Regions from separate parts of the Synechococcus sp. 'PEA 65AY6A-5F PE A' genome, predicted to be linked through region 3. Evidence: predicted binding sites of a transcription regulator. Region 3 holds the regulator's gene; each other region holds the start of a gene.
What was found. Region 3 encodes NtcA, which controls nitrogen genes in cyanobacteria. Its sites were predicted from a motif close to GTANCNNNNGNTAC; they were not measured.
Positions count from the first base shown of each region.

Region 1: a site for NtcA is predicted at 2,798-2,811, ahead of urtA (urea ABC transporter substrate-binding protein). Genes of this name have one in related genera too.
Region 2: a site for NtcA is predicted at 5,757-5,770, ahead of glnA (type I glutamate--ammonia ligase). Genes of this name have one in related genera too.

Region 1 covers NZ_JAOALE010000014.1:24,247-31,323, reverse strand. Annotated here, with positions in the region: gene urtB (urea ABC transporter permease subunit UrtB) at 4-1,161, opposite strand; gene urtA (urea ABC transporter substrate-binding protein) at 1,266-2,540, opposite strand; gene GG26_RS06585 (S9 family peptidase) at 2,938-4,872, shown strand; gene GG26_RS06580 (transglycosylase SLT domain-containing protein) at 4,940-7,066, shown strand.
Region 2 covers NZ_JAOALE010000003.1:142,223-149,299, forward strand. Annotated here, with positions in the region: gene GG26_RS02260 (hypothetical protein) at 1-158, shown strand, start outside; gene GG26_RS02265 (cation:proton antiporter) at 251-2,308, opposite strand; gene GG26_RS02270 (SDR family oxidoreductase) at 2,488-3,216, opposite strand; gene GG26_RS02275 (hypothetical protein) at 3,283-3,927, opposite strand; gene glnA (type I glutamate--ammonia ligase) at 4,209-5,633, opposite strand; gene trxB (thioredoxin-disulfide reductase) at 6,006-7,077, shown strand, end outside.
Region 3 covers NZ_JAOALE010000033.1:17,217-24,293, forward strand. Annotated here, with positions in the region: gene petB (cytochrome b6) at 1-72, shown strand, start outside; gene petD (cytochrome b6-f complex subunit IV) at 150-662, shown strand; gene leuB (3-isopropylmalate dehydrogenase) at 805-1,950, shown strand; gene ntcA (global nitrogen regulator NtcA) at 2,066-2,740, opposite strand; gene GG26_RS10825 (M61 family metallopeptidase) at 3,007-4,830, shown strand; gene GG26_RS10830 (hypothetical protein) at 4,902-6,119, shown strand; gene GG26_RS10835 (hypothetical protein) at 6,141-7,028, opposite strand.

The DNA of each region.
Region 1 (7,077 bases), on a different contig from region 3:
TCCCTAGGCATCCACCATACGACCTTTTTCGGGGAAAAGGCCCCGAGGTCGCACCTGCAAAAAGGCCACGATCAAAGCAAAGACCATCACCTTGGCCATGCTCGTGGTGGCAAAAAAGTTGAGGGTATCGGTCAGGATGGGCACGTTGGGAAAAATCAAAGCCAGCGTCCCTGAGCCGATGACAAAGTTGGCAATCCCGATCCCAAGCGCTGCCACAATGCTGCCCAAAAGCTTACCGACACCCCCCACGACGACCACCATAAAGGTATCCACGATGTAGTTTTGGCCGGTGTTCGGCCCCACGGATCCCAGCAGGCTGACCGCCACGCCGGCTACTCCCGCCAGACCCGAACCGATGGCAAAGGTAAGGGCATCCACCTTTTGCGTGGGGATCCCTACACAGGCGCTCATGGCCCGATTTTGGGTAACCGCCCGGATGCGCAGCCCCCAGCGGGTGCGTTGCAAGAAGAAGTACAGCCCCAGGATGCAGAGGATGGTGAGGGCGATGATAAACAGGCGGGTATTGGGCAAAAACAGGTTGCCCACCGGGATCCCACCCCCCAGCCACCGGGGAGCCGTCACGTCTTTGTTCTGGGCGCCGAACCAAGGCTGGGTAACCGCCAAAGCATAGGTTTGCGCCAGCACCCGCCCCCCCACCGCTGCAATTGCCGTGGAAAGCACCAGTAGCAGCGCCAGCGTCCACCCTTTGAGGCGCGGCCAATCCGTTCGCCTGGCCAAGAGCCACCAGCCGCCAAAAAAGAGCACCGCGAAGGCCCCCAAGCGGAAAGCCAGCACCCAATTGACGCTGCGCACAAACTGCTGCAGGATCAGGCTCACACCCCAAGTGGCCAGAAGGGTTTCCTGCGGTCGGCCATACAAAAAGCGAATCACCCCCCGCTCCAAGGCCAACCCTACCAGAGCAGTGACGGCAAAGGCTGCCACCAAAGCCGGGAAGATATACAGATCCCGCCAGGGATCCCCTAGGGGACGAAAGGCATTCTGAACCACAAAAGTGGTGTAGGCCCCCAACATCATCAGCTCCCCATGGGCCATGTTGATGACCCCCATGAGGCCGAAAACAATGGCCAAGCCCAGAGCGGCTATTAGCAAGACGGTGCCAATGCTAATGCCGTTGAACAAGCTGTCCAGGAGCAAGGTCATGGGCAGGGGATCCTCCTTCAAACTAAACTAGGGAGGCTAACCGAGCATCTAGGCGGGATCCCCGACCCTATCCAAACGGCAAGGGATCCCAGCCCTGGCCAGGACTAGCTGACTTTGTAGCGACCGCCCTTGGCCGGATCTGACCAATCGCAGGCAAAACCCTTGGTCTCTGCCACAAACTGGTTCCAGGGCTGCGGCTCCACGGCATCCGTAGAAAAGATGACATCAAACAAACCGTCAGAGCGCACCTGGCCGATCCGCACATACTTGGTCAGGTGGTGATTGGTGTTCATGGTTACCAAGCCTTCTGGGGCATCAAAGGTCTGGCCATAGGCTGCCTGCCGCACGGCGTCGATTTCCACTGTTCCCGCTTTTTCCACTGCCTGCTTCCAGATGTAAACCATGATGTAGGCGGCTTCCATCGGGTCGTTGGTGACGCGGTTTTGGCCGTATTCTGCCTTGAAAGCCTCCACAAACTTCTTGTTGGCAGGCGTATCCACCGTCATAAAGTAGTTCCAGGCGGCGAAGTGCCCTTCCAAGAATTCGGGGCCGATGGCCTGTACCTCTTCTTCGGCAATGCTGACGGACATGGAAGGATAGCGATCTGGCCCCAGCCCTGCCCCTTTCAACTGTTTGAAAAAGGCCACGTTGCTGTCGCCGTTCAAGCTGTTGTAGATCACACCGCCATTGGGAAGAGCGGCCCGGATCTTGCTGATGATGGGGGTAACTTCTGTGCTGCCCAAAGGCAGATAGTCTTCACCCACCACTTTGCCCCCCAGGGCTTCCAACTGGGCCTTGATGATGGTGTTGGCCGTGCGGGGGAACACGTAGTCGGATCCCACCAGGAAGAACTCTTTGCCCTTGTTCTTGAGCAGCCATTCCACCGAAGGCTCGATCTGCTGGTTGGGGGCAGCGCCGGTGTAGAAGATGTTTTTGGAGCACTCTTGTCCTTCGTACTGCACGGGATACCAGAGCAGGTGCTGCTTGGATTCAAACACCGGCAACACGGCTTTGCGACTGGCCGAAGTCCAGCATCCAAACACCGTTGCCACCTTGTCCACATCGATCAATTTGGTGGCTTTCTCGGCAAAGGTTGGCCAATCGGAAGCCCCATCCTCGATAATCGGCTCGATCTGCTTGCCCAAAACCCCACCGGCGGCATTGATCTCTTTGATAGCCAGCTTTTCCGCATCCACCACGCTGGTTTCCGAAATGGCCATGGTGCCGCTGAGGGAGTGCAAAATGCCAACGCGGATGGTCTCTCCCTGGGCGTAGGCGGGCACGGATCGCTTCACCCAGATCTGCGGCCCTAGGGCCGCCCCGGCTCCGGCCAGAGCGCCCATTTTCAGCACTTGACGACGATTAAATGATAGAGCCATCGGTGATCTCCGAAACAAAGTGAGTGCAAAGGGTGTTAAGAAGTCCAGTTGTTGCAGCAGCCCGGCCAACAGAGGGAAGCACCTAGCTCATCACCTCGCCCATGTGTTAAATTTGCCCAACTGCAGTCGGCTGAGGCTTTCACCGAATGCCTTCCCAACATCAACAGAGGAAAAGGCTAATCCTGCAGTCGAGAAAGCGTTGTGCATCCCTGTTGCCTTAACGTGTTCCATCAAACCCATTCAGCCCGGAGAGAATTGTATCGCGGGATACCTTTTCCCAGAATCCGAGCCTGTTCTCGGCTCCCTTTCCCCACAGGCTGTAGGCAAAGGCAGGGATCCCTTGCTGCCGGCATAATAGGGGTTCTGGGGTCGAGAATTAGTTGAGAGTTAACAGCTTATGGTGCAACAGGCTGGCTATGGATCTTGGCGATCCCCGATTACCGCTGACCTGGTGGTGACGGGATCCCTGCGCTTGGGACAGATGGTTTGGGATCAGGGGGAGCTCTACTGGACGGAGGGCCGCCCGCAAGAAAAAGGGCGCAATGTGTTGATGCGGCGCTCTGCCGACGGGATCCTGGTGGAGCTGACACCGGCACCTTTCAATGTGCGGACACGGGTGCATGAGTATGGGGGTGGAGCTTATTGGGTGTCGGCAGGGGTAGTGTATTTTTGCAACTTCGCTGACCAACGGCTCTACCGCCTGCTGCCGGGTTCAGATCCCCAGCCCCTGACGGAAGCAGGCCCCTATCGCTATGCAGATGGGGTGGTGGACAGGGCATTCCGACGCATCCTCTGCGTGCGCGAGGATCACAGCCGTCAGAGAGAGCCGGAAAATACGCTGGTCGCCATCGATCTAGAAAGCGGATCCCAGCAGGTTCTGGCCAGGGGCCACGACTTCTATGCCAGCCCGCGGCTGAGCCCCGATGGCCGCACGCTGGTCTGGCTGAGCTGGGATCACCCCCAGATGCCCTGGGACGGCACAGAGCTGTGGCAAGCGGAAGTGGCTCCTGACGGCAGCTTGGGAGAACCCCAAAAACTGGCCGGCGGCCCGGCTGAGTCGATTTTCCAGCCCCAGTGGTCGCCACAGGGGGATCTCTACTTTGTTTCCGACCGCAGCGGCTGGTGGAACCTCTACCGCTGGGATCCCCAGGGCCCCATTCCCCTCTGCCCTATGGAAGCGGAGTTTGGAGAGCCGCAGTGGGTGTTTGGCCTGAGCACCTACGGCTTTGCTGGGGATGGGCGCATTCTGGCCTGCTACCAACAGGGGGGTCTGTGCCATTTGGCCTACCTGGATCCCCAGTCGGGGCAACAGGAAGAGATCCCTTTGCCCTACACCGAGATCCACAATCTGCAGGTAAGTGGGGAAAAAGCCGCTTTCCTGGCCGGATCCCCGACGGAAGCCATAGCCTTGGTTTGTTTGGATTTGCCTTCTGGACAGGTGGAAGTGGTGGCCCGTTCCAGCAGCGTGGCGGTGGATCCCGACTATCTGTCGATCCCAGAGCCCATTGTTTTTCCCACCGGTGGCGGCAAGGCAGTGGCCTACGCCTTCTTCTATCCCCCCAAAAACCGAGACTTTGTTGCCCCTGCCGGCGAAAAACCGCCCCTGCTCGTGAAAAGCCACGGTGGGCCCACAGGGGCGACGGCAGCCGTGCTCGACCTGGGGATCCAATACTGGACCAGCCGCGGGATTGCCGTTTTGGATGTCAACTACCGCGGCAGCAGCGGCTATGGGCGGGCCTACCGGGAGGCCCTCAAGGGCCGCTGGGGCCTTGTGGACGTGGAAGATTGCATCGCTGGGGCCCAATTCTTGGCAGCCCAGGGCAAGGTGGACGGGGAGCGGCTGCTCATTCGCGGCGGCAGCGCCGGCGGCTACACCACCCTGGCGGCCCTGACGTTTCACACCGTCTTCAAGGCCGGCGCCAGCTACTACGGGGTGAGCGATCTAGAGGCCCTAGCCCAGGAGACCCACAAGTTTGAGTCCCACTACTTGGACAGCTTAATTGGCCCCTACCCGGAGCGGCGGGATCTCTACCGGGAGCGCTCTCCCATCCACCACCTGGAGGGTCTCAACTGCCCCGTTATCTTCTTTCAAGGCCTGGAGGACGCCATCGTCCCTCCCAACCAAGCAGAGAGGATGGTGGCTGCCCTGCAGGCCAAAGGGATCCCAGTGGCCTATGTGCCCTTCGAGGGAGAGCAACACGGCTTTCGCCAGGCGGCCAACATCAAACGGGCTTTGGAGGCAGAGCTTTATTTCTACGCCCAGATCCTAGGGTTTCCCTTGGCGGAGCTTATCGAGCCGGTTCCCATTGCCAACTGGCCTCCTCCTCGTTGAGGTTACTTGTCCTGGCTCAGCGCCTCCCCATTGGGTATCCTAGTCAAGGACGCTGGGGAAGGGAGGCATGCAGAGCAGAACAAGCCACCGGCAACTCTGGAGGCGATGGCTTGCCGCGACCTTAGCAGCAGGCGGAGTACTGGGCGGCGTCCTGTGGGGCTTTTACGCCTCCTCCTGGGCAGAACCTGTCGAGATGGCGGCGGCGCCTCCAGCACCCCTGAGCTCGACTTCTGGCGCCGCCTTTTTGCGCGCCTACAAAGCCCTGCAGGCCGGCCAAGCGCAAGCGGCCCTGGAGCACCTGCAGGGCTTGGAAGAAAAGCTGCCAGTTCTCACCGACGAGATCTGGAAGCTCAGGGCTCAGGCTTATGAAAAGCTGGGGGATCGAGAAACAGCCCGCCAGATCTGGTGGCCCAAGATCTTGCAGGAGTATCCCCACAGCCCGGTGGCCGCCTACGCCCTCTGGGGAATGGGCCAGGTGGATCAGTTGCGGCGGCAATTTCCCACCCACCCCCTGACGGCCCGCGCCCTCAAGCACCTGCTGGAGCTGGATCCTGACCGGTATGACCTGCTGCGGGATCTGGCCTTGCACCACCCGCAAACCCCTGGGTTAACGCCGCTGCTGGATCGCTGGCGGCAAGCCCAAGAGGGATCCCTCACGGCCTCCGATTGGCAGATCCTGGCCGATGCCTATTGGGAGCAGCGGGAGTACGGCAAAGCCGCCCGCGCCTACGGGCGTGCCCCCACCACCTCTCGCAATCTCTACCGCCAGGGGCGCAGCCACCAGATCTCGCGGGAGTTTCCCCAGGCCAAAGCGGCTTACCAAGCGCTGCTGGCACAGTTTCCCGATGGGCCAGAGGCTTCTCTCACCCGCCGCCGTTTGGCGGAACTGAGCGACCTGCCGACGGCGATCGACTTGCTTCGCCAGGTGGGATCCGGCTCGGATAGAGAAGCTCCAGAAGCGTTGCTCAGCCTCAGCCAACTGTATGACCGCAACGGCAGCCCGCAATCGGCCCAGGCGGTGCGGCAGACCCTTTGGGAGCGCTTCCCAGTCAGCGAAGCCGCGGCCACCGCCGCCTGGACGGTGGCTTGGCGCCAGGCGCAAACGGGCAATCTCAGCCAAGCCATTGCTCTAGCCCAGCAGATTGGCTTGGCCCAGCGGGATACGGAAATGGGGGCGCAACTGCTCTACTGGGCCGGCAAATGGCGGGAACGGCTGGGGGAGGTGGCTGCGGCGCGGCAAACCTATCAGCAGGTGCTGCGGCAGTTTCCCCACACCTACTACGCCTGGCGGGCGGCGGCGCAACTGGGCTGGCCAGTAGGAGATTTCTCCAGCGGCCGCCAAAGGGTTGAGGTGGATTTTCAGCCCGTTCGCCAACCTTTGCCCGCCGTTTCCGAGGCTACCCAGACCCTGCATCTCATTGGCGCTGGCCAACTGGCCTGGGAGCGCTGGCAGGGGGAAATGGCTCTGCTGCAACGGGATCCCGGCCAGATGAGCGTGGCCGAGCGCTTTGCCAGCGGCATTTTGCGCAACAACGCCGGCGAGCACCTGCGGGGCATCAACCAGGTGGCTGCCCTACGCTTTAGCGCCGAGCCCGACCCGCTGCTGCCGACCCTGAGACAGCGCCAGGATTTCTGGCAGGCCATCTACCCGCTGCACTACTACGCCAGCCCAGAAAACACCTGGGAAAGGGATCCCTACGCCCAGCCCGGCCTGGCCCGCTGGTCGCGGCAATTTAACCTCAATCCCTTGATGGTGGCGGCCCTGATCCGCCAGGAATCCCGCTTTGAGCCAGAGATCGTCTCGGCCTCGGGAGCGCTGGGCCTGATGCAGGTGATGCCTGCCACCGGCCGCTGGATTGCCCAAAAAATCGGCCTAGCCCAGTACAGCCTCACCAACCCCGCCGACAATCTTCACCTGGGATCCTGGTACTTCGACTACACCCACCGCACCTACCAAGACAACACCCTCCTGGCCCTGGCCAGCTACAACGGCGGCCCCGGCAACGTGGCCAGGTGGCTGAGCCGCTTCGGCTTTGAGGATCCCGATGAATTTGTGGAGCAGATCCCCTTCGCCGAAACCCGTGGCTATGTCAAGTCTGTCTTTGGCAACTACTGGAACTACTGGCAGCTCTACACCCAAGAGGGGCGCACCTTGGTCAGCCAGCGCCTGCAACCGCACCTGTCAAATGATTGACGTTCTCCCCA
Region 2 (7,077 bases), on a different contig from region 3:
AATTTCGTCACATCCCTCTGCACCAGGTCTGCACGCCAGAGAGGGGGGTGTTCAAGCTCCATTTCAGCGCTGAGCCGCGGCGGATTCTCAATGCGGCAATGGAAGTGAGGGATGCCGACAACATCAAGCAGCACCCCCACACCCATCAGCATTTCTAAGCCCGCTAGCAGCTATCGCTACCACATCCCTGTTGCCGAAACTAGGCAAATACATCGAGTCCCACCTCAGGGCCTACCCTTGGAAGAGCAGTTTACAGTGGCTCTCCGAGCATGATCAGAGAGCAGGTGAGGCGTTCTAGGAGGCGAGTGGTCGTGTCGCTGAAGGATAGGCTCCCGCTGGGGTTGCGCCGACGAAAAGAGGGCAGCACCACCAGGTCAAATCCTTGGGCCTCCTGCAAGAGGGTTTTGACGACCTCGTCACTGGCCAAGACCTTGACCTGGACGGGGTAGCCCAAGTCTGGCTGTTGGGCTAGGGATAAAAGCTGCGCCTCCAGCCACTGGCGATCGCTTTCGGGGGTGCTGGCGAAGCAGATGTGAAGCAAGGTAACTTCTCCCTGGCTGGCGGCGGCCAAGATCTGGGCTAGGCGCACCGCCCGAGCCGTCTGCGAGCGAAAGTTTTCCAGCACCACCAGGATCCGCCGCAGCTTGTGGGGGGGATGGAGCAGGCGTGCTACGGCAACTGGGCAATGGGCAGCCCAGAGGACGCTGTTGATGACGCTGCCAAAGAGGCGGGCCTGTAAGCGGGTGGGATCGCTCCAGCCCATGACGATGAGGCTGGCGTTCTGCTCACGGCTGGCGTGGCTGATCCCCTGGGCCACGTGGCTGTCGATGCGGCAGAGAGGGGTGACCTCCACCCCAAAGGGCCGACAAAACTCCGTCGCCCGCTTGAGGAGGTGGTCTCCGTGCTCCAGGGAAGTTTGCAGCAAGGGAGAGTCCATGTGCAGGTGGCCGGTCGCCACCGAGAGGGGAACCACCCGCCCGCCCTCCTGCTTGGCCAGGAGGCAGGCCATCTCCAGCAGGTTTTCCTCGGTTTCGGGATTGGCCAGCGGCACCACGACCACGTAGGGCTGGGGAGGCGGCGCTGCGGAGGCGGGAGCGACTCCTGGTGGAGATGGGAACCGACTCTGTTCCTCCTCCATAGCCATTTGCGTGGCCGCCCGACTGGTCAAAATTGGGCCCAGGGTGGCCGTTACCAACATCAACACCACCACGCTGTTGAGCACGTCTGCATTGAGCAACCCCACGCGGTACCCCACCAGGGTTGCCGCCAAGGTAGCCGCCACCTGGGGCAAGGAGAGCGACCACATCATCAGCTTTTGGGTCGGGGTGTAGCGGTAGAGCCACTGACAGAGTTGGGCAGCAGCGTACTTGCTGAGGCCCAGCCCCAGCAGGATACTCAACAGCAGCCAAAGGGAGCTAAGGGTCTGCAAAAAAGCGCGTAGATCAAGCAACAGCCCTATATCCACAAAGAAGACGGGGATGAACAAGATGCTGCCGACAAAGACGATCTTTTCTTTGACAGAGCCCTCCCGCAGCACATCGTTCACGGCCAGCCCCGCCAGAAAGGCGCCGATGATCTTCTCTACCCCAATCCACTGCGCCCCCAGAGCCGCCACAAACAGAGCCAGCAGCACAAACAAAAATTGGTTGCCCTCTTCGCTGCCGGTGACCCGAAAAAACCGCTGCCCCAGCCAGTCCACCCCAAACAGCACAGCAGCCGCATACAGCAGCAGGGATCCCAGCAGCCGCACCAAGCTCCAGAGGGAAAACTCGCCGCCGTGGATGCCGACACAGACCGCCAAGACCAGCAGCGCGGCAATGTCGGTGAAGATGGTGCCGCCGATGGTGACCAGCACCGCCTCGTTTTTCACCAGACCGTAGCGGCTGACGATGGGGTAGCCCAGGGGGGTGTGGGAGGCAAACAGGGATCCCAGCAGGATGGCCGCGTTCCAGCCAAAGCCAAACAGCCGCCCAATGGCGGTGCCCACGGTTAGGGGAATGGCAAAGGTCAACAAGCCAAAGGTGGCAGAGCGGTTGCGGGTCTGCCGAAATTGCTCCAGGTCGATCTCCAGCCCGGCCACAAACAGCAAATAGACCACGCCGATCTCCGAGAGCAACTGCACCGTCGGCAGCTCTGAAGTCAACAGGTTCAGTCCCTGAGGACCCAGGGCGATCCCCGCCACCAAAAGGCCCACCAACCCCGGCAGGCGCAGCCGCTCAAATAGCGGCGGCACCACCAGGATCACCCCCAGCAACAGAGCAAAGGAGAGGATGGGCTCCTCTTGCACAAGTGAGCGTATGGCCTCCATCGGCTAGGCCCCCGGCTGGACGTCTTCCTGATTATGGAGGCAATCTGCCCAAAGGGCCGCAAGGAGATCTGGCCAGCCCCAACCCACCCTCTCTTGCCTGGGGAAGTTCCCGCTGGCAATACCGACTTGTGCCAGCTCTGGATCCTGCAGCAGGGATTTCTTCCAGAACTCGGCAAGCCTTAGAGAAACTGGTGGCTTTCCGGCTGCAACACCACCTCGTTGGGCACGGCATTGGCAGGCATCGTCAGGACAAAGCGAATCGCCTCGGCAGCCGTGGCAGGGCTGAGCATTTTGTCCCGCTGCACCTTGAGGCTGATGGGATCCCAGAAGGGGGAGTCGATGCCGCCAAAGTAAAACAGAGTAAAGCGTACCCCAAAGCGCTTCAGCTCGTCAGCCATGCACTTGGTAAAACCGACCACGCCAAACTTGGCAGCACAGTAGGCAGAGGCCATGGCCATGGGGTGGCGGCCCAGAATGCCGGGGAAGTTGAGGATGTGGCCGGATTTTTGCTCCCGCATGGCGTTGGCCGCCAGTTGGCTGGTGTAGAAGCTGCCCTTGAGGTTGACCGCCAGCATCCGCTCCAGCTCAACAGGGGTAATTTGCGGGGCAGGTTTGAGGATGCCGGCGCCGGCGAGGTTGATTAGCACATCGATCCGCCCGTGCCTCTGCAGCGTTTGGGTCACCAGCGCCTCGACCTGGGCGTAGTCTGTTACATCTGTGGGGATCCCTACTCCAGAAGCAGCCCCGAGGGCTACTGCTTTCTCGGCCAAGGTGGCTAGGGGCCCTTCTCGCCGCGCCGCCAGCACTAGATGGGCTCCGGCCTGGGCCAGGAGAGGCACAAGGGCGCTGCCAATGCCCCCTGTGGCCCCTGTAATGAGAACAACCGCCTGGGACAATGAGGAAGACACGTTACGTTTTTTAAACTCTTCCTCTCATCATACCCAGGGAGTGGCCTTGAGGGACGATCCAGAGAGTTAAACGCGACGCAGCCGCAGTCGTTGCACCCATTCTTCCCCGAAGCGCAGCCAGTCTGCCATTTTTTCTGGACTCACCTGTTGGTCGTCCCGCCAAACAATAAGCTGCGGCCCGGATCCCTCAGCGCAACAAGGAGGATGCTGCTCCAAGAAGTTGAGGAAACTGGGGTGGAAGCGCAGGCGAATCTTAGCCTCATCTTCTCCGCGCAAAAGGTAGCGGCGAGAAAAGTCGGGATGGTTCTCGAAATTGATATCCTGCATGCCAAAAGCTTTAGCAACGTCGTGGAACAAGGGAACTTCTGGGTGCAGCCGAAAATGAGGTAGCCGTAGGTCTTCGCAATAGGCCCAGAAAACAGACTGGCAATGAGTGCCGCGACTCTTGCCCCAGACAATCCTGCGACTCTTGCCCCTGCCGCTGGGGTACCTATGATCGTCGGGTGTGGGCGCTCCTGCCCTGGCCCGCCTCTTGCCCCTGCCGCTGGGGTACCCATACTGATAGTCAAAGGCACCGATCTCAGTTCCATCGATTAGCCGCTTGGACATTGAGTTGTAGAAACGTCGATCGTAGCCTTGTTCAAATAGTTTAAAGCCTGCCTGAAGCAAGCGGGAGCGGATCCCTTCGGGTAGCTCTGCTGAAAACGACATGCCCAGGCTCCTGGCCACCTGCTCCAAAGCTTCCCGACGCTTCTTCTCTAGATAGTCAGCTAGCTTCTCTAGATAGACAACAAGCGCCAGAAGGCCTAAGAGAATAAGGACCCAAATAATAAGAGCTATAAGCCATCCCATCCAAACCCCCCCCTGAGTTTGTAAACTCAGCACCCCCACCCAGAGTACCATAGCAGGCACAAAAAAGGGATCCCTCCAGCAAGAAGGGATCCCGTTCAAAAGCCTTGGTCGAGAACTAATGCTTTAGATGAAAACCTCGATTAGGCGTCGAAATAGAGGGCAAACTCGTAGGGGTGAGGCCGCAGATTAATGGGGTTGATCTCGTTGTCGATCTTGTACTCAATATAGGCCTCGATGAGATCCTCAGTAAAGACGCCTCCCTCCAACAAGAAAGCGTGATCCTTCTGCAGGCTTTCCAAAGCATCCAGCAGGGATCCGGGCGTGGAGGGGATCTTGGCCAGCTCGTCTGGCTCTAGATCGTAGATGTCTTTGTCCAGGGGCTCGCCGGGGTGGATCTTGTTCTTGATCCCGTCCAAGCCGGCCATCAACATGGCCGAGAAGGCGATGTAGGGGTTGCAGGTGGCATCGGGGCAGCGAAACTCCAGCCGCTTGGCCTTGGGATTTTTGCCCGTGACCGGAATGCGAATGGAAGCCGAGCGGTTGCCCTGCGAGTAGGCCAGGTTTACCGGCGCCTCAAACCCGGGCACCAAGCGCTTGTAGGAGTTGGTGGTGGGATTGGTGAAGGCCAGGATGGCCGGGGCGTGCTTGAGCAGGCCGCCGATGTAGTAGAGAGCCGTTTCGCTGAGATCGGCATAGTTGCCCTCTTGGTAGAACAGGGGCTGACCGTCTTTCCAGAGGGACTGGTGCGTGTGCATGCCGCTGCCGTTGTCATTGAAGAGGGGCTTGGGCATGAACGTCACTGTCTTGCCGTGCTTGCGGGCCACGTTCCGGATCACGTACTTGTAAATCATCATGTAGTCGGCAGCCGTGATCAGATCGGCAAAGCGGTAGCCCAGCTCCCCTTGCCCGCCGGTAGCCACCTCGTGGTGGTGCTTCTCGATAGGCACCCCCAACTTGGCCATCGTCAGCAGCATCTCGGTGCGGAGGTCTTGATGAGCATCGGTAGGCGGGACGGGGAAATAGCCTTCTTTGTAGCGCGGCTTGTAACCGAGGTTGCCGCCTTTTTCCTCCCGGCCTGAGTTCCAGCGGCCCTCAATCGAATCTACGAAGTAGTAGCCGGCATTTTGGGTTTGGTCAAACCGCACATCTTCAAAAATGAAAAACTCTGCCTCTGGGCCAAAGTAAGCCGTGTCGGCAATGCCGGTAGACTGCAGATAGGCAACCGCCCGCATGGCCAGGCTCCGAGGACAACGGCTGTAGGGCTGGCCAGTGCGCGGCTCGATGATGTTGCAGATGAGGCTGAGGGTGGGCACTTGGAAAAAGGGGTCGATCCAGGCCGTTTTGGGGTCTGGCACCATGTACATGTCCGACTCGTTGATGGATTTCCAGCCCCGGATGCTGGAGCCATCAAAGGGCAGCCCTTCGCTAAAAACTTGCTCTGTCAGCATTGAAGAGTGGAAGGAGACATGCTGCCAGGTGCCGAAGATGTCCACAAACTTGAGATCCACCATCTGGACATCGTTGTCCTGGATCATCTGAAGCACTTCTTGGGGCGTGGATGCCATTACTCTCTCCTAATTGGGTTGCGGTTGAGACTGGGGTAATCAAAGCTAGACGGGATCCCCACGCTTCGACTTGAATGGGCCAAAAGCGCTCACCCATCCTAGAAAGGCCGATCTCAGCATTTTGTAGTTTCTGATACGAAATTGCCCTGGCTTTGGCCTTCTGCTCCAGAGGTTGGCCATCGCGCCTCTCAGCCAGGCGTTTCTGCCCTGTTGTCCTCCAGACAGAGACAAAACCCTGTCCCCCTAGCTAGAGGAAAGCGAAAATGGGACTAACAAGCTCCAGCCTCGCCGAGGGTACCAGCTCGTGTTAGGCTAAAACGTAGTCGTTATGAGTTTGGTTTAGTTTTCAGCAACAGCAAGGAGCGACATCGGATGACAGAGCAAAGTCGGGTTGAGAACGTGGTGATTATTGGTTCTGGCCCTGCTGGGTTTACGGCGGCCATTTATGCCGGGCGTGCCAACCTGAAGCCGGTTGTGTTTGAGGGGTTTCAGGTGGGCGGGATCCCGGGCGGGCAGTTGATGACCACCACCGAGGTGGAGAACTTTCCGGGTTTTCCCGAGGGCATCAGTGGCCCCCAACTGATGAAAAACATGCGTGCCCAGGCGCAGCGGTGGGGGGCAGAGCTTTACCCCGAGGACGTCACCTTTGTGGATCTGAGCCAGCGGCCTTTTGTGGTTCGCTCTGACGAACGGGAAGTGCGCACCCACAGCCTGATTATTGCCACCGGGGCCACGGCCAAGCGCCTGCACTTGCCCGGAGAGGAGATCTACTGGAACCGGGGCATGTCGGCCTGCGCCGTCTGCGATGGGGCCATGCCCATGTTTAGGGGGGTGGAGCTGGTGGTCATTGGCGGCGGCGATACCGCCTGTGAGGAGGCCACCTACCTGACCAAGTTTGGATCCCATATCCACATGCTGGTGCGCAGTGGCAAGATGCGGGCCAGCAAGGCCATGCAAGACCGGGTGCTCAACCACCCCAAGATTACCGTCCACTGGCACACGGAGGCGGTGGAGGTTCTGGGCGACGGCCTGCGCCTGACGGGGGTGAAGGTGCGCAACAACCAGACGGGCGAGATCCGGGAGATGGCAGTGGGCGGCCTGTTCTACGCCATCGGCCACAAGCCCAACACCGACTTGTTCAAAGGGCAACTGGAACTGGATGAAGTGGGCTACATTGTCACCCGCCCAGGATCTGTAGCCACCAGTGTAGAGGGCGTGTTTGCCGCCGGGGATGTGCAGGATCACGAGTTTCGCCAGGCCATCACCGCTGCCGGCACCGGCTGTATGGCGGCCATGCTGGCGGAGCGCTGGCTCTCCGAACACGGCCTGGCACAGGAGTATCACGTCGTCCCTCAAAGCCATCTTGAGCCCGCTTCTGCCTCTGCTGTCGAGGTAGAGCCGGGGGGAGACTCGGCTGTTGAGGAGGCCAGTTTTGAGCAGGAGG
Region 3 (7,077 bases):
TGGCTGACGGCGGTCTTCATGACGATGCACTTTCTGATGATCCGCCGCCAGGGCATCTCCGGGCCTTTGTGATCCCAAACCGGTTCTTGTGAGCCGGGCACCCTGGATGCATCTTTTCAGAACTTTTGCCCTAGACAAGGAGAATGGCTATGCCGGTCTCAAAGCAAGTGATAGCAACCGAGGCGATTACCCGCAAAGTTGACCTAGACAATCCCAAAGTTTTGGCCAAGCTGAAGAAGAACATGGGCCACATGACCTACGGGGAGCCCGCTTGGCCCAACGATTTGCTCTTTATGTTCCCGGTGGTGATCCTGGGCACTATTGGGGTGATTGTCGGCCTGGCGGTCATGGATCCGGCGGGTGTCGGCGAGCCGGCGGATCCTTTTGCCACGCCGCTGGAAATTCTGCCGGAGTGGTATCTCTACCCCGCGTTTCACATTTTGCGCATTGCTCCCAACAAGCTCTTGGGCATTGCCCTGATGTCGGCCATTCCGGTCGGCCTTCTGTTTGTGCCTTTCATCGAAAACGTCAACAAGTTTCAGAATCCGCTGCGCCGCCCCGTGGCGACGACGGTGTTTTTGATCGGCACCTTGGTCACCCTCTATTTGGGCATTGGCGCCACCTTGCCTCTGGATAAGTGGGTCACCCTGGGCCTGTTCTAGAGGGCAGAATATCGGCTTGATAACTCTGAGTGCAGCAGGCCGGTGGCCGGGCTGCACTTTTTTTGGACGTGGGGGACTTTTCGGCAAACCTGGGGGCCAAGGGATGGTAATATCGCTACGCATTCTTTTGCTGTGACCGCCCATGAGCGTTCCTTCCTCTGCTGTCCGAACCTATCGGATTACAGCCCTAGCCGGAGATGGGATCGGTCCTGAAATCATGCAGGTGGGGCGGGCGGTTTTGGATGCGGTTGCCGCTCAGGTGGGGTTTTCCCTCCAGTGGCAGGAGGGCTTGATTGGCGGGGCCGCCTACGAAGCCACGGGGGATCCCTTGCCGCCAGAGACCTTGAAAATGGCCCAGGAGAGCGATGCTGTTTACTTGGCGGCAGTTGGCGACTTTAAGTACGACACCCTGCCGCGGGAGAAGCGCCCTGAGCGGGCTTTGTTGGGCTTGCGGGCGGGCCTGGGGCTGTTTGCCAACTTGCGCCCGGTGAAGATCTTTCCGCAACTGGTGCAGGCCTCTTCCCTCAAGCCGGAGGTGGTTGCCGGGATCGACCTGGTGGTGGTGCGGGAGCTCACCGGCGGCATCTACTTCGGCCAACCCAAAGGGATCTTCACAGATGCCAAGGGATCCCGGCGGGGTGTGAACACCATGGCCTACAGCGAGGCGGAGGTGGATCGCATTGCCCGTGTGGCTTTTGAACTGGCCCGCAAACGCCGGCGCAAGCTCTGCTCGGTGGATAAAGCCAATGTCCTGGAAGTGTCACAACTGTGGCGGGAGCGGGTTACCGCCATTGCGGCTGAGTACCCCGACGTGGAGCTGTCCCACCTGTACGTCGATAATGCTGCCATGCAGTTGGTGCGCTGGCCCAAGCAGTTTGACGTCATTCTCACGGAGAACCTCTTCGGGGATATCCTCTCCGACGAGGCGGCGATGCTGACCGGGTCCATCGGCATGTTGCCCTCTGCCTCTTTGGGATCCTCTGGCCCTGGGGTGTACGAACCCGTACACGGGTCAGCCCCGGATATTGCCGGACAAGACAAGGCCAACCCCATTGCCCAGGTGCTCTCCGGGGCAATGCTGCTGCGCTACTCCTTGGATCAGCCCCAGGCTGCCGACCGCATCGAACAGGCCGTCGAGGCGGTTTTGGCCCAGGGCTACCGCACTGCCGACATCTACTCTGAGGGGATGACCCTCGTCGGCTGTCGGGAAATGGGGGAAAAGATCTTGGCTGCTCTGGCCCAGCAGCAAGCCTCCCCCCAAGGATCGCTCTCAGCCCCTGGTGGTTGAGGGGAGGTTCCCTCGTCGCTGCCCTGCCCTGGTGGCACGGCTACTCCTCTCCCAGAGGGAGGGATTGTCCCGACTGGTAAATTCCTGGAAACGGCCCTAGGGGCAGCTTCTCCCCCTAGGCAAAGCGATGGCCAAGCTGCATTGGGTCGTGGACGGTGATCTTTTTCTTGTGGATGGAAATGTAGTTCTTCTTGCGCAGCTCCCCCAACAGACGAGTGATGGTGACGCGAGTGGAGCCGATCGCTTCCGCAATGGCCTGGTGGGATAGCTTGAGATCGATGGTGACTCCATTGGGGCCGGGCACCCCGAAGTCGCGGCAGAGGATCAGTAGAAAGCTGACCAGACGGGATCCCATGTCGCGGTGGGCCAGCGTCTCGATCATCATCTCCGTCTGCAAGATGCGGGAAGACAGGCTCTTGAGGAGCAACATGGAGAGCTCAGCGTTCTCCCGCAAGGATTTTTCCACCTGTTCGATGGGCAGAGAGAGCAGCTCGACGCGGGTAAAGGCCACCGCGTGATAGAAGCGGTCGGAGCGCTGCCCCGTGATGAAGGAGAGCACCCCAAAGATGCTGTTTTCCCGCAGGAGAGCGACGGTAATTTCTTCCCCCATTTCGTAGACCCGCGAGAGCTTGACAGCTCCTTTCACCAAAAAGTAAACCCGCTCCGCCGGATCCCCAGGAAAGAAGATGGTCTTACCGCGCTCAAACGTTTCGATAACCGGAGGATGGTGAGGCCCTCCCAACTGTTTGAAGGCTGCAACCAGAGATTTTTCTGCAATGGCCACTGCCATATTCTTCAACCTTTTAAGGTCAGTTTATCCCTTAGAATCAACCCAACAAGATCAGCCAGGAGTGCCGGGGTTGAGCTGCCCGCTATTGACCCAAGCCACCCTTGACTCAAAAATGACCTCGGCGGCAAGATTATCCTAAGCTAAAAGACTCTGCTTGGATATCTTTGTAGCAGGAGCTACATCTTTGAAGTCTTGTCTCCTGTCCAAGATATGCCTCTAGCGCACTGTTTTGGGACGGTGCAGGCGGGAGGTGCGAGGAAAGTTATATGGGGATCGCGCAGGGTGGGGTTGCCGCCCCTTCTCAGCTAAGCCGTCAGCATTTCACGGTGCGGATGCCGGAGCCGGCCAATCACCTTTTGGAGGTGGAACTACAGATCCAAGAGGTGGATCCAGAAGTACCTCTGCAACTGCGGCTGCCGGTGTGGACGCCGGGATCCTACCTGGTGCGGGAATATGCCCGCCATGTGCAAGAGTTTCAGGCAGCAACGGAGCAAGGGATCCCTTTGGCCTGGCGGAAGGTAGATAAGCACACTTGGGAGATCGAGCCGCCCCGCTGTTCGGCTGTCGCGATCCGCTATCGGGTCTACGCCTACGAGCTGACGGTGCGCACCAACCATTTGGATCTCACCCACGCCTACTTCAACGGGGCGGCGCTCTTTCTCTACGTGCCCGGTCGCGAGCGGGAGCCCTACACCTTGACGATAATCCCTCCCAAACCCGACTGGCACGTCGCCACCAGTTTGCGACCTTTGAGGTCTTCTTCTGAGGATGCTGCTTCCGGCCAGTCTTTTGTGGCGGCAGACTACGACGAGCTGGTGGATAGCCCGGTGGAGGTGGGCCTGCACCAGTTGCGGTCGTTTGCGGTGGAAGGGATCCCTCACTACTTCGTGGTCTGGGGAGCGGGCACCCTAAATTTGGAGCAAGCGGTGGCCGATGCCGAGAAAATTGTCCGGGCCACGGCGGCGTTTTTTGGCGAGCTGCCCTACGACCGCTACTGGTTTATTGTGCATTTGTCAGCCGGGGGATTTGGCGGCCTGGAGCACAAGTACAGTGCCACCCTCAATTATTCTGGACTGGAGCTGCATCAGCCCCACTCCTACCGCCGCTTTTTGGCGCTGCTGGCCCATGAGCTTTTCCATGCTTGGAACGTCAAGCGGCTGCGCCCTCTGGCTTTGGAGAAAATTAACTACAACCAAGAAAACTACGTGGACTGTCTGTGGTTTTGCGAGGGGGCAACCAGCTACTACGAAAATGTCATCTTGCTGCGGGCAGGGATCCTCAGCGCCGAAGATTTTTTAAAGATCCTGGCCGAGCAAATTGGCCGGCTGCAGCGCACTCCAGGTCGAGCCGTACAATCGCTGCGAGAATCCAGTTTCGACGCCTGGATCAAGCTCTACCGTCCCCACGAAAATAGCCTCAACAGCCAGGTTTCCTATTACCTAAAGGGCGCTTTGGTCTGCTGGCTGCTAGATCTGCACATTCGCCACCTCTCAGGGGGGCAGGGATCCCTGGACACGGCCCTGCGGGATCTGTGGCAGCGCTTTGGTCGGACAGAGAAAGGCTACAGCAACCAAGACTTGCAAGAGGCGTTTGAGCGGGCAGCCGGCGCCGATCTCAGCCCCTTTTTCGCCGCCTATGTGGACGGCACGGAAGAGCTAGACTACAACGCCTACCTCCACCCCTTTGGCCTCACCCTCAAGGTTCACTTCAGCCGACCCAACCCTCCCCCCTACCTGGGCCTCAACTTCAACGGCGAAGGCAATCGCATCAGCGCCGTCGAGATGGGATCCCCCGCTCAAAAAGCCGGCATCTGGGCTGGCGATGAGTTGGTGGCCTTGGATGGCTTCCGGGTAAGCGCTGCCAACTTGCCAGAACGCTTGGCGGCCTACCAGCCCCACCAGGCCATCTGCCTGAGCGTCTTTCAGGGCGATCAGTTGAAGCACTTCTGGATCCCCTTAGATCCACCTCGCCCGGATGTGTACACCCTCGAAGCCCTGCCAGAACTCACTCCCGCCCAGAAAGCGCTCCAACAAAGCTGGTTGGGATCCCTGCTCGGCTCTTCGGGACAAGATACGCCTCTTCTTGCCTGAGAATCTTGAAACAGGCGGGTAACCTAGTTAACCTAGACAAAAAGTAACAATAGGGGCAAGGAGCCAATCTGATGGACCTCGTTTTGGCTTTGTTAATTGGAGTGGCTGTTGGTTTCTCATTGGGTGTTTACGTTGCCCGCCGTTACAAGGCCAATCCTAGACCAGAGGCCTGGCAGCGAGAGGTCATTAGAGAGATATCTTCATGGCTGGGCCAAGAACTCGACAAAACCTTAATCAAGTTAGGAGAAGGTCTGCAGGTTTGGGGTAAGGATCTTACGCAGGCTATATCTGTAAAGCTAGCTGAACATAGTGAGCAGCTCAACAGTCGGCAAGCTATCCTAGAAAACTTAGTGAAAGAAGCTAGAGGTATCTATCAGCAACTACAGGTTGCTCTTAAAAAATCTTCCAGATTAGAGATATCCCAAGCTACAGATCAAAACTCTCAAAAAGAGCAGGCTGCCATCCATAAAACAATAAAGAATAGTCTACCAGACGATGTACCGAGAGATAAGGAAAAAGTAGCTGCTTCTAACATGCAAGAAGTTGACATGAAGATAAAATCTTTCTTAAACTCGAAAAAAATAAAGATCAAAAGAATATATAAGAGAAGCATAGATATGGAGAAAAAAGAGGAGAAGCTAGATCGAATAGCTGACCTTATGGGTCGTAAGTACTCTTTGATCAAAAGATTCTATGGAATGATTAAGTCAAATATGAACAGCGGAGACTCTTTCTCAATAAACCTTAGAGACGAACCTAAACAAGTAATTGGCACAACTTGCCAGGTTGCCACAGAGCTACGCCAGATTGAATTTTTGGAAGAGTATAGATACTATAAAGCGTCTAAGCGTCTGGAAGCAAGAGCCAGCAGATCTCCAGAAGCACAGAATTTTCTCTCAGGAAACTGGCTGGAGAGATACGTTAGGAATAGGTTGAGTTGCCTTGCTAAAAGGCAAACTGGGAAGATTGATTTTGCTTGCGTAGCAAATGCCGAAGTTACTTTGCTAGACAAAGATTATTTTGAGATGGATCTTCTCTTCCGCTTTAATGATCAATTTTACTGGGTAGAGTCGACGACAGGTGAGTACCAAGATAAAGTACAAAAGTACTCCAAGATTGCTTCTGACCTCCTTGGTCTTCAGAGAAACCAAGCCATCATGGTTTTGACCGACGTTAGTCAAGATGCAAAAACCCGTCTATCCTCTCTCTATCATTTGTCGGTCATCAGTGTTGATGAGGTTGAGGCTACATTTGAGAGGATCTTAAAAAGTCACCTTCGAGAAGTCTGAAAGGCACCCAAGAGCATTAGCTTAAGCCACAATTTTGACAGCTTGTTCCATACACCACCAGGGATCCTCCGCAAAAGCTGGCATGGGCGTGCTGCCCGCCTTGCCCAGAATGGCCAGCCTGACTTCTCTATCCAGACGGGATCCGGAGCCATAGGGATCGTCAGAGGGGGGCTCCAGCCTTTGTCCTAGAGGGGGCATTGCCATAATGCCCGGCTGCATGCCGGTACTGGTGACCCAGATTTTGAAGCGATCCACCGCCGTTTCTGTGTCTTCGGGCAGTTGCATCTGGAGCAGATAGCGAGGGCCAGAGCCAACTAATACGCTTTCGCTGGGGCGCAGGCGGGCAGGAGAGTCCGGCTGGTAGGGATAGACTAAACCGACGCTGCACTGCCGTTCGTCAAAGACTGTTACATAGACGTGCACCGGCGTAAGGGCCCTGTTGCGCAGGGCGATGGCGAGGTTGCGGCCTGCTTGAATTTGCACCTGGCCTTGGGGATCCCGCGGCAAAGGGCTAACTTCAGCAGGGCTAGAGCCACTGGCCGGCGTTTCCAGTTGCAGAAACTCTACTTCCAGAACACTGCTCAGAGCATCGCTGGCAGGTTGCAGGTTGAGGAGGTTGTCGAAGGCGGCCACATGTTCCAGCAGCCGCACCAGCTTGCGGGGCAGAGCCTGTGGCTTTTTTACCGGGATCCGAAAGGCTGCCAGCGCCACCTCTTCCTCCCGTCGGTAGAAGTGGTAGATGGCATCTGGCAGCATCTCTACCCGCAAGTCCGCTGCTTCTGGGTCGGTGTAGGCTAGAAGCGGCGAGGCCGGCAGAGCCGCCAGCAACTCGGCAACAGGCATTTGCGCTTGGCTGGGATCCGCACAGGTGAAGGCCACCCGCAACGGCTGAAACCGGACGGCAGACATGGGCGATCCTCAGAAAAAATCTCGTGATCCAGATCTACCGGATCCGCAG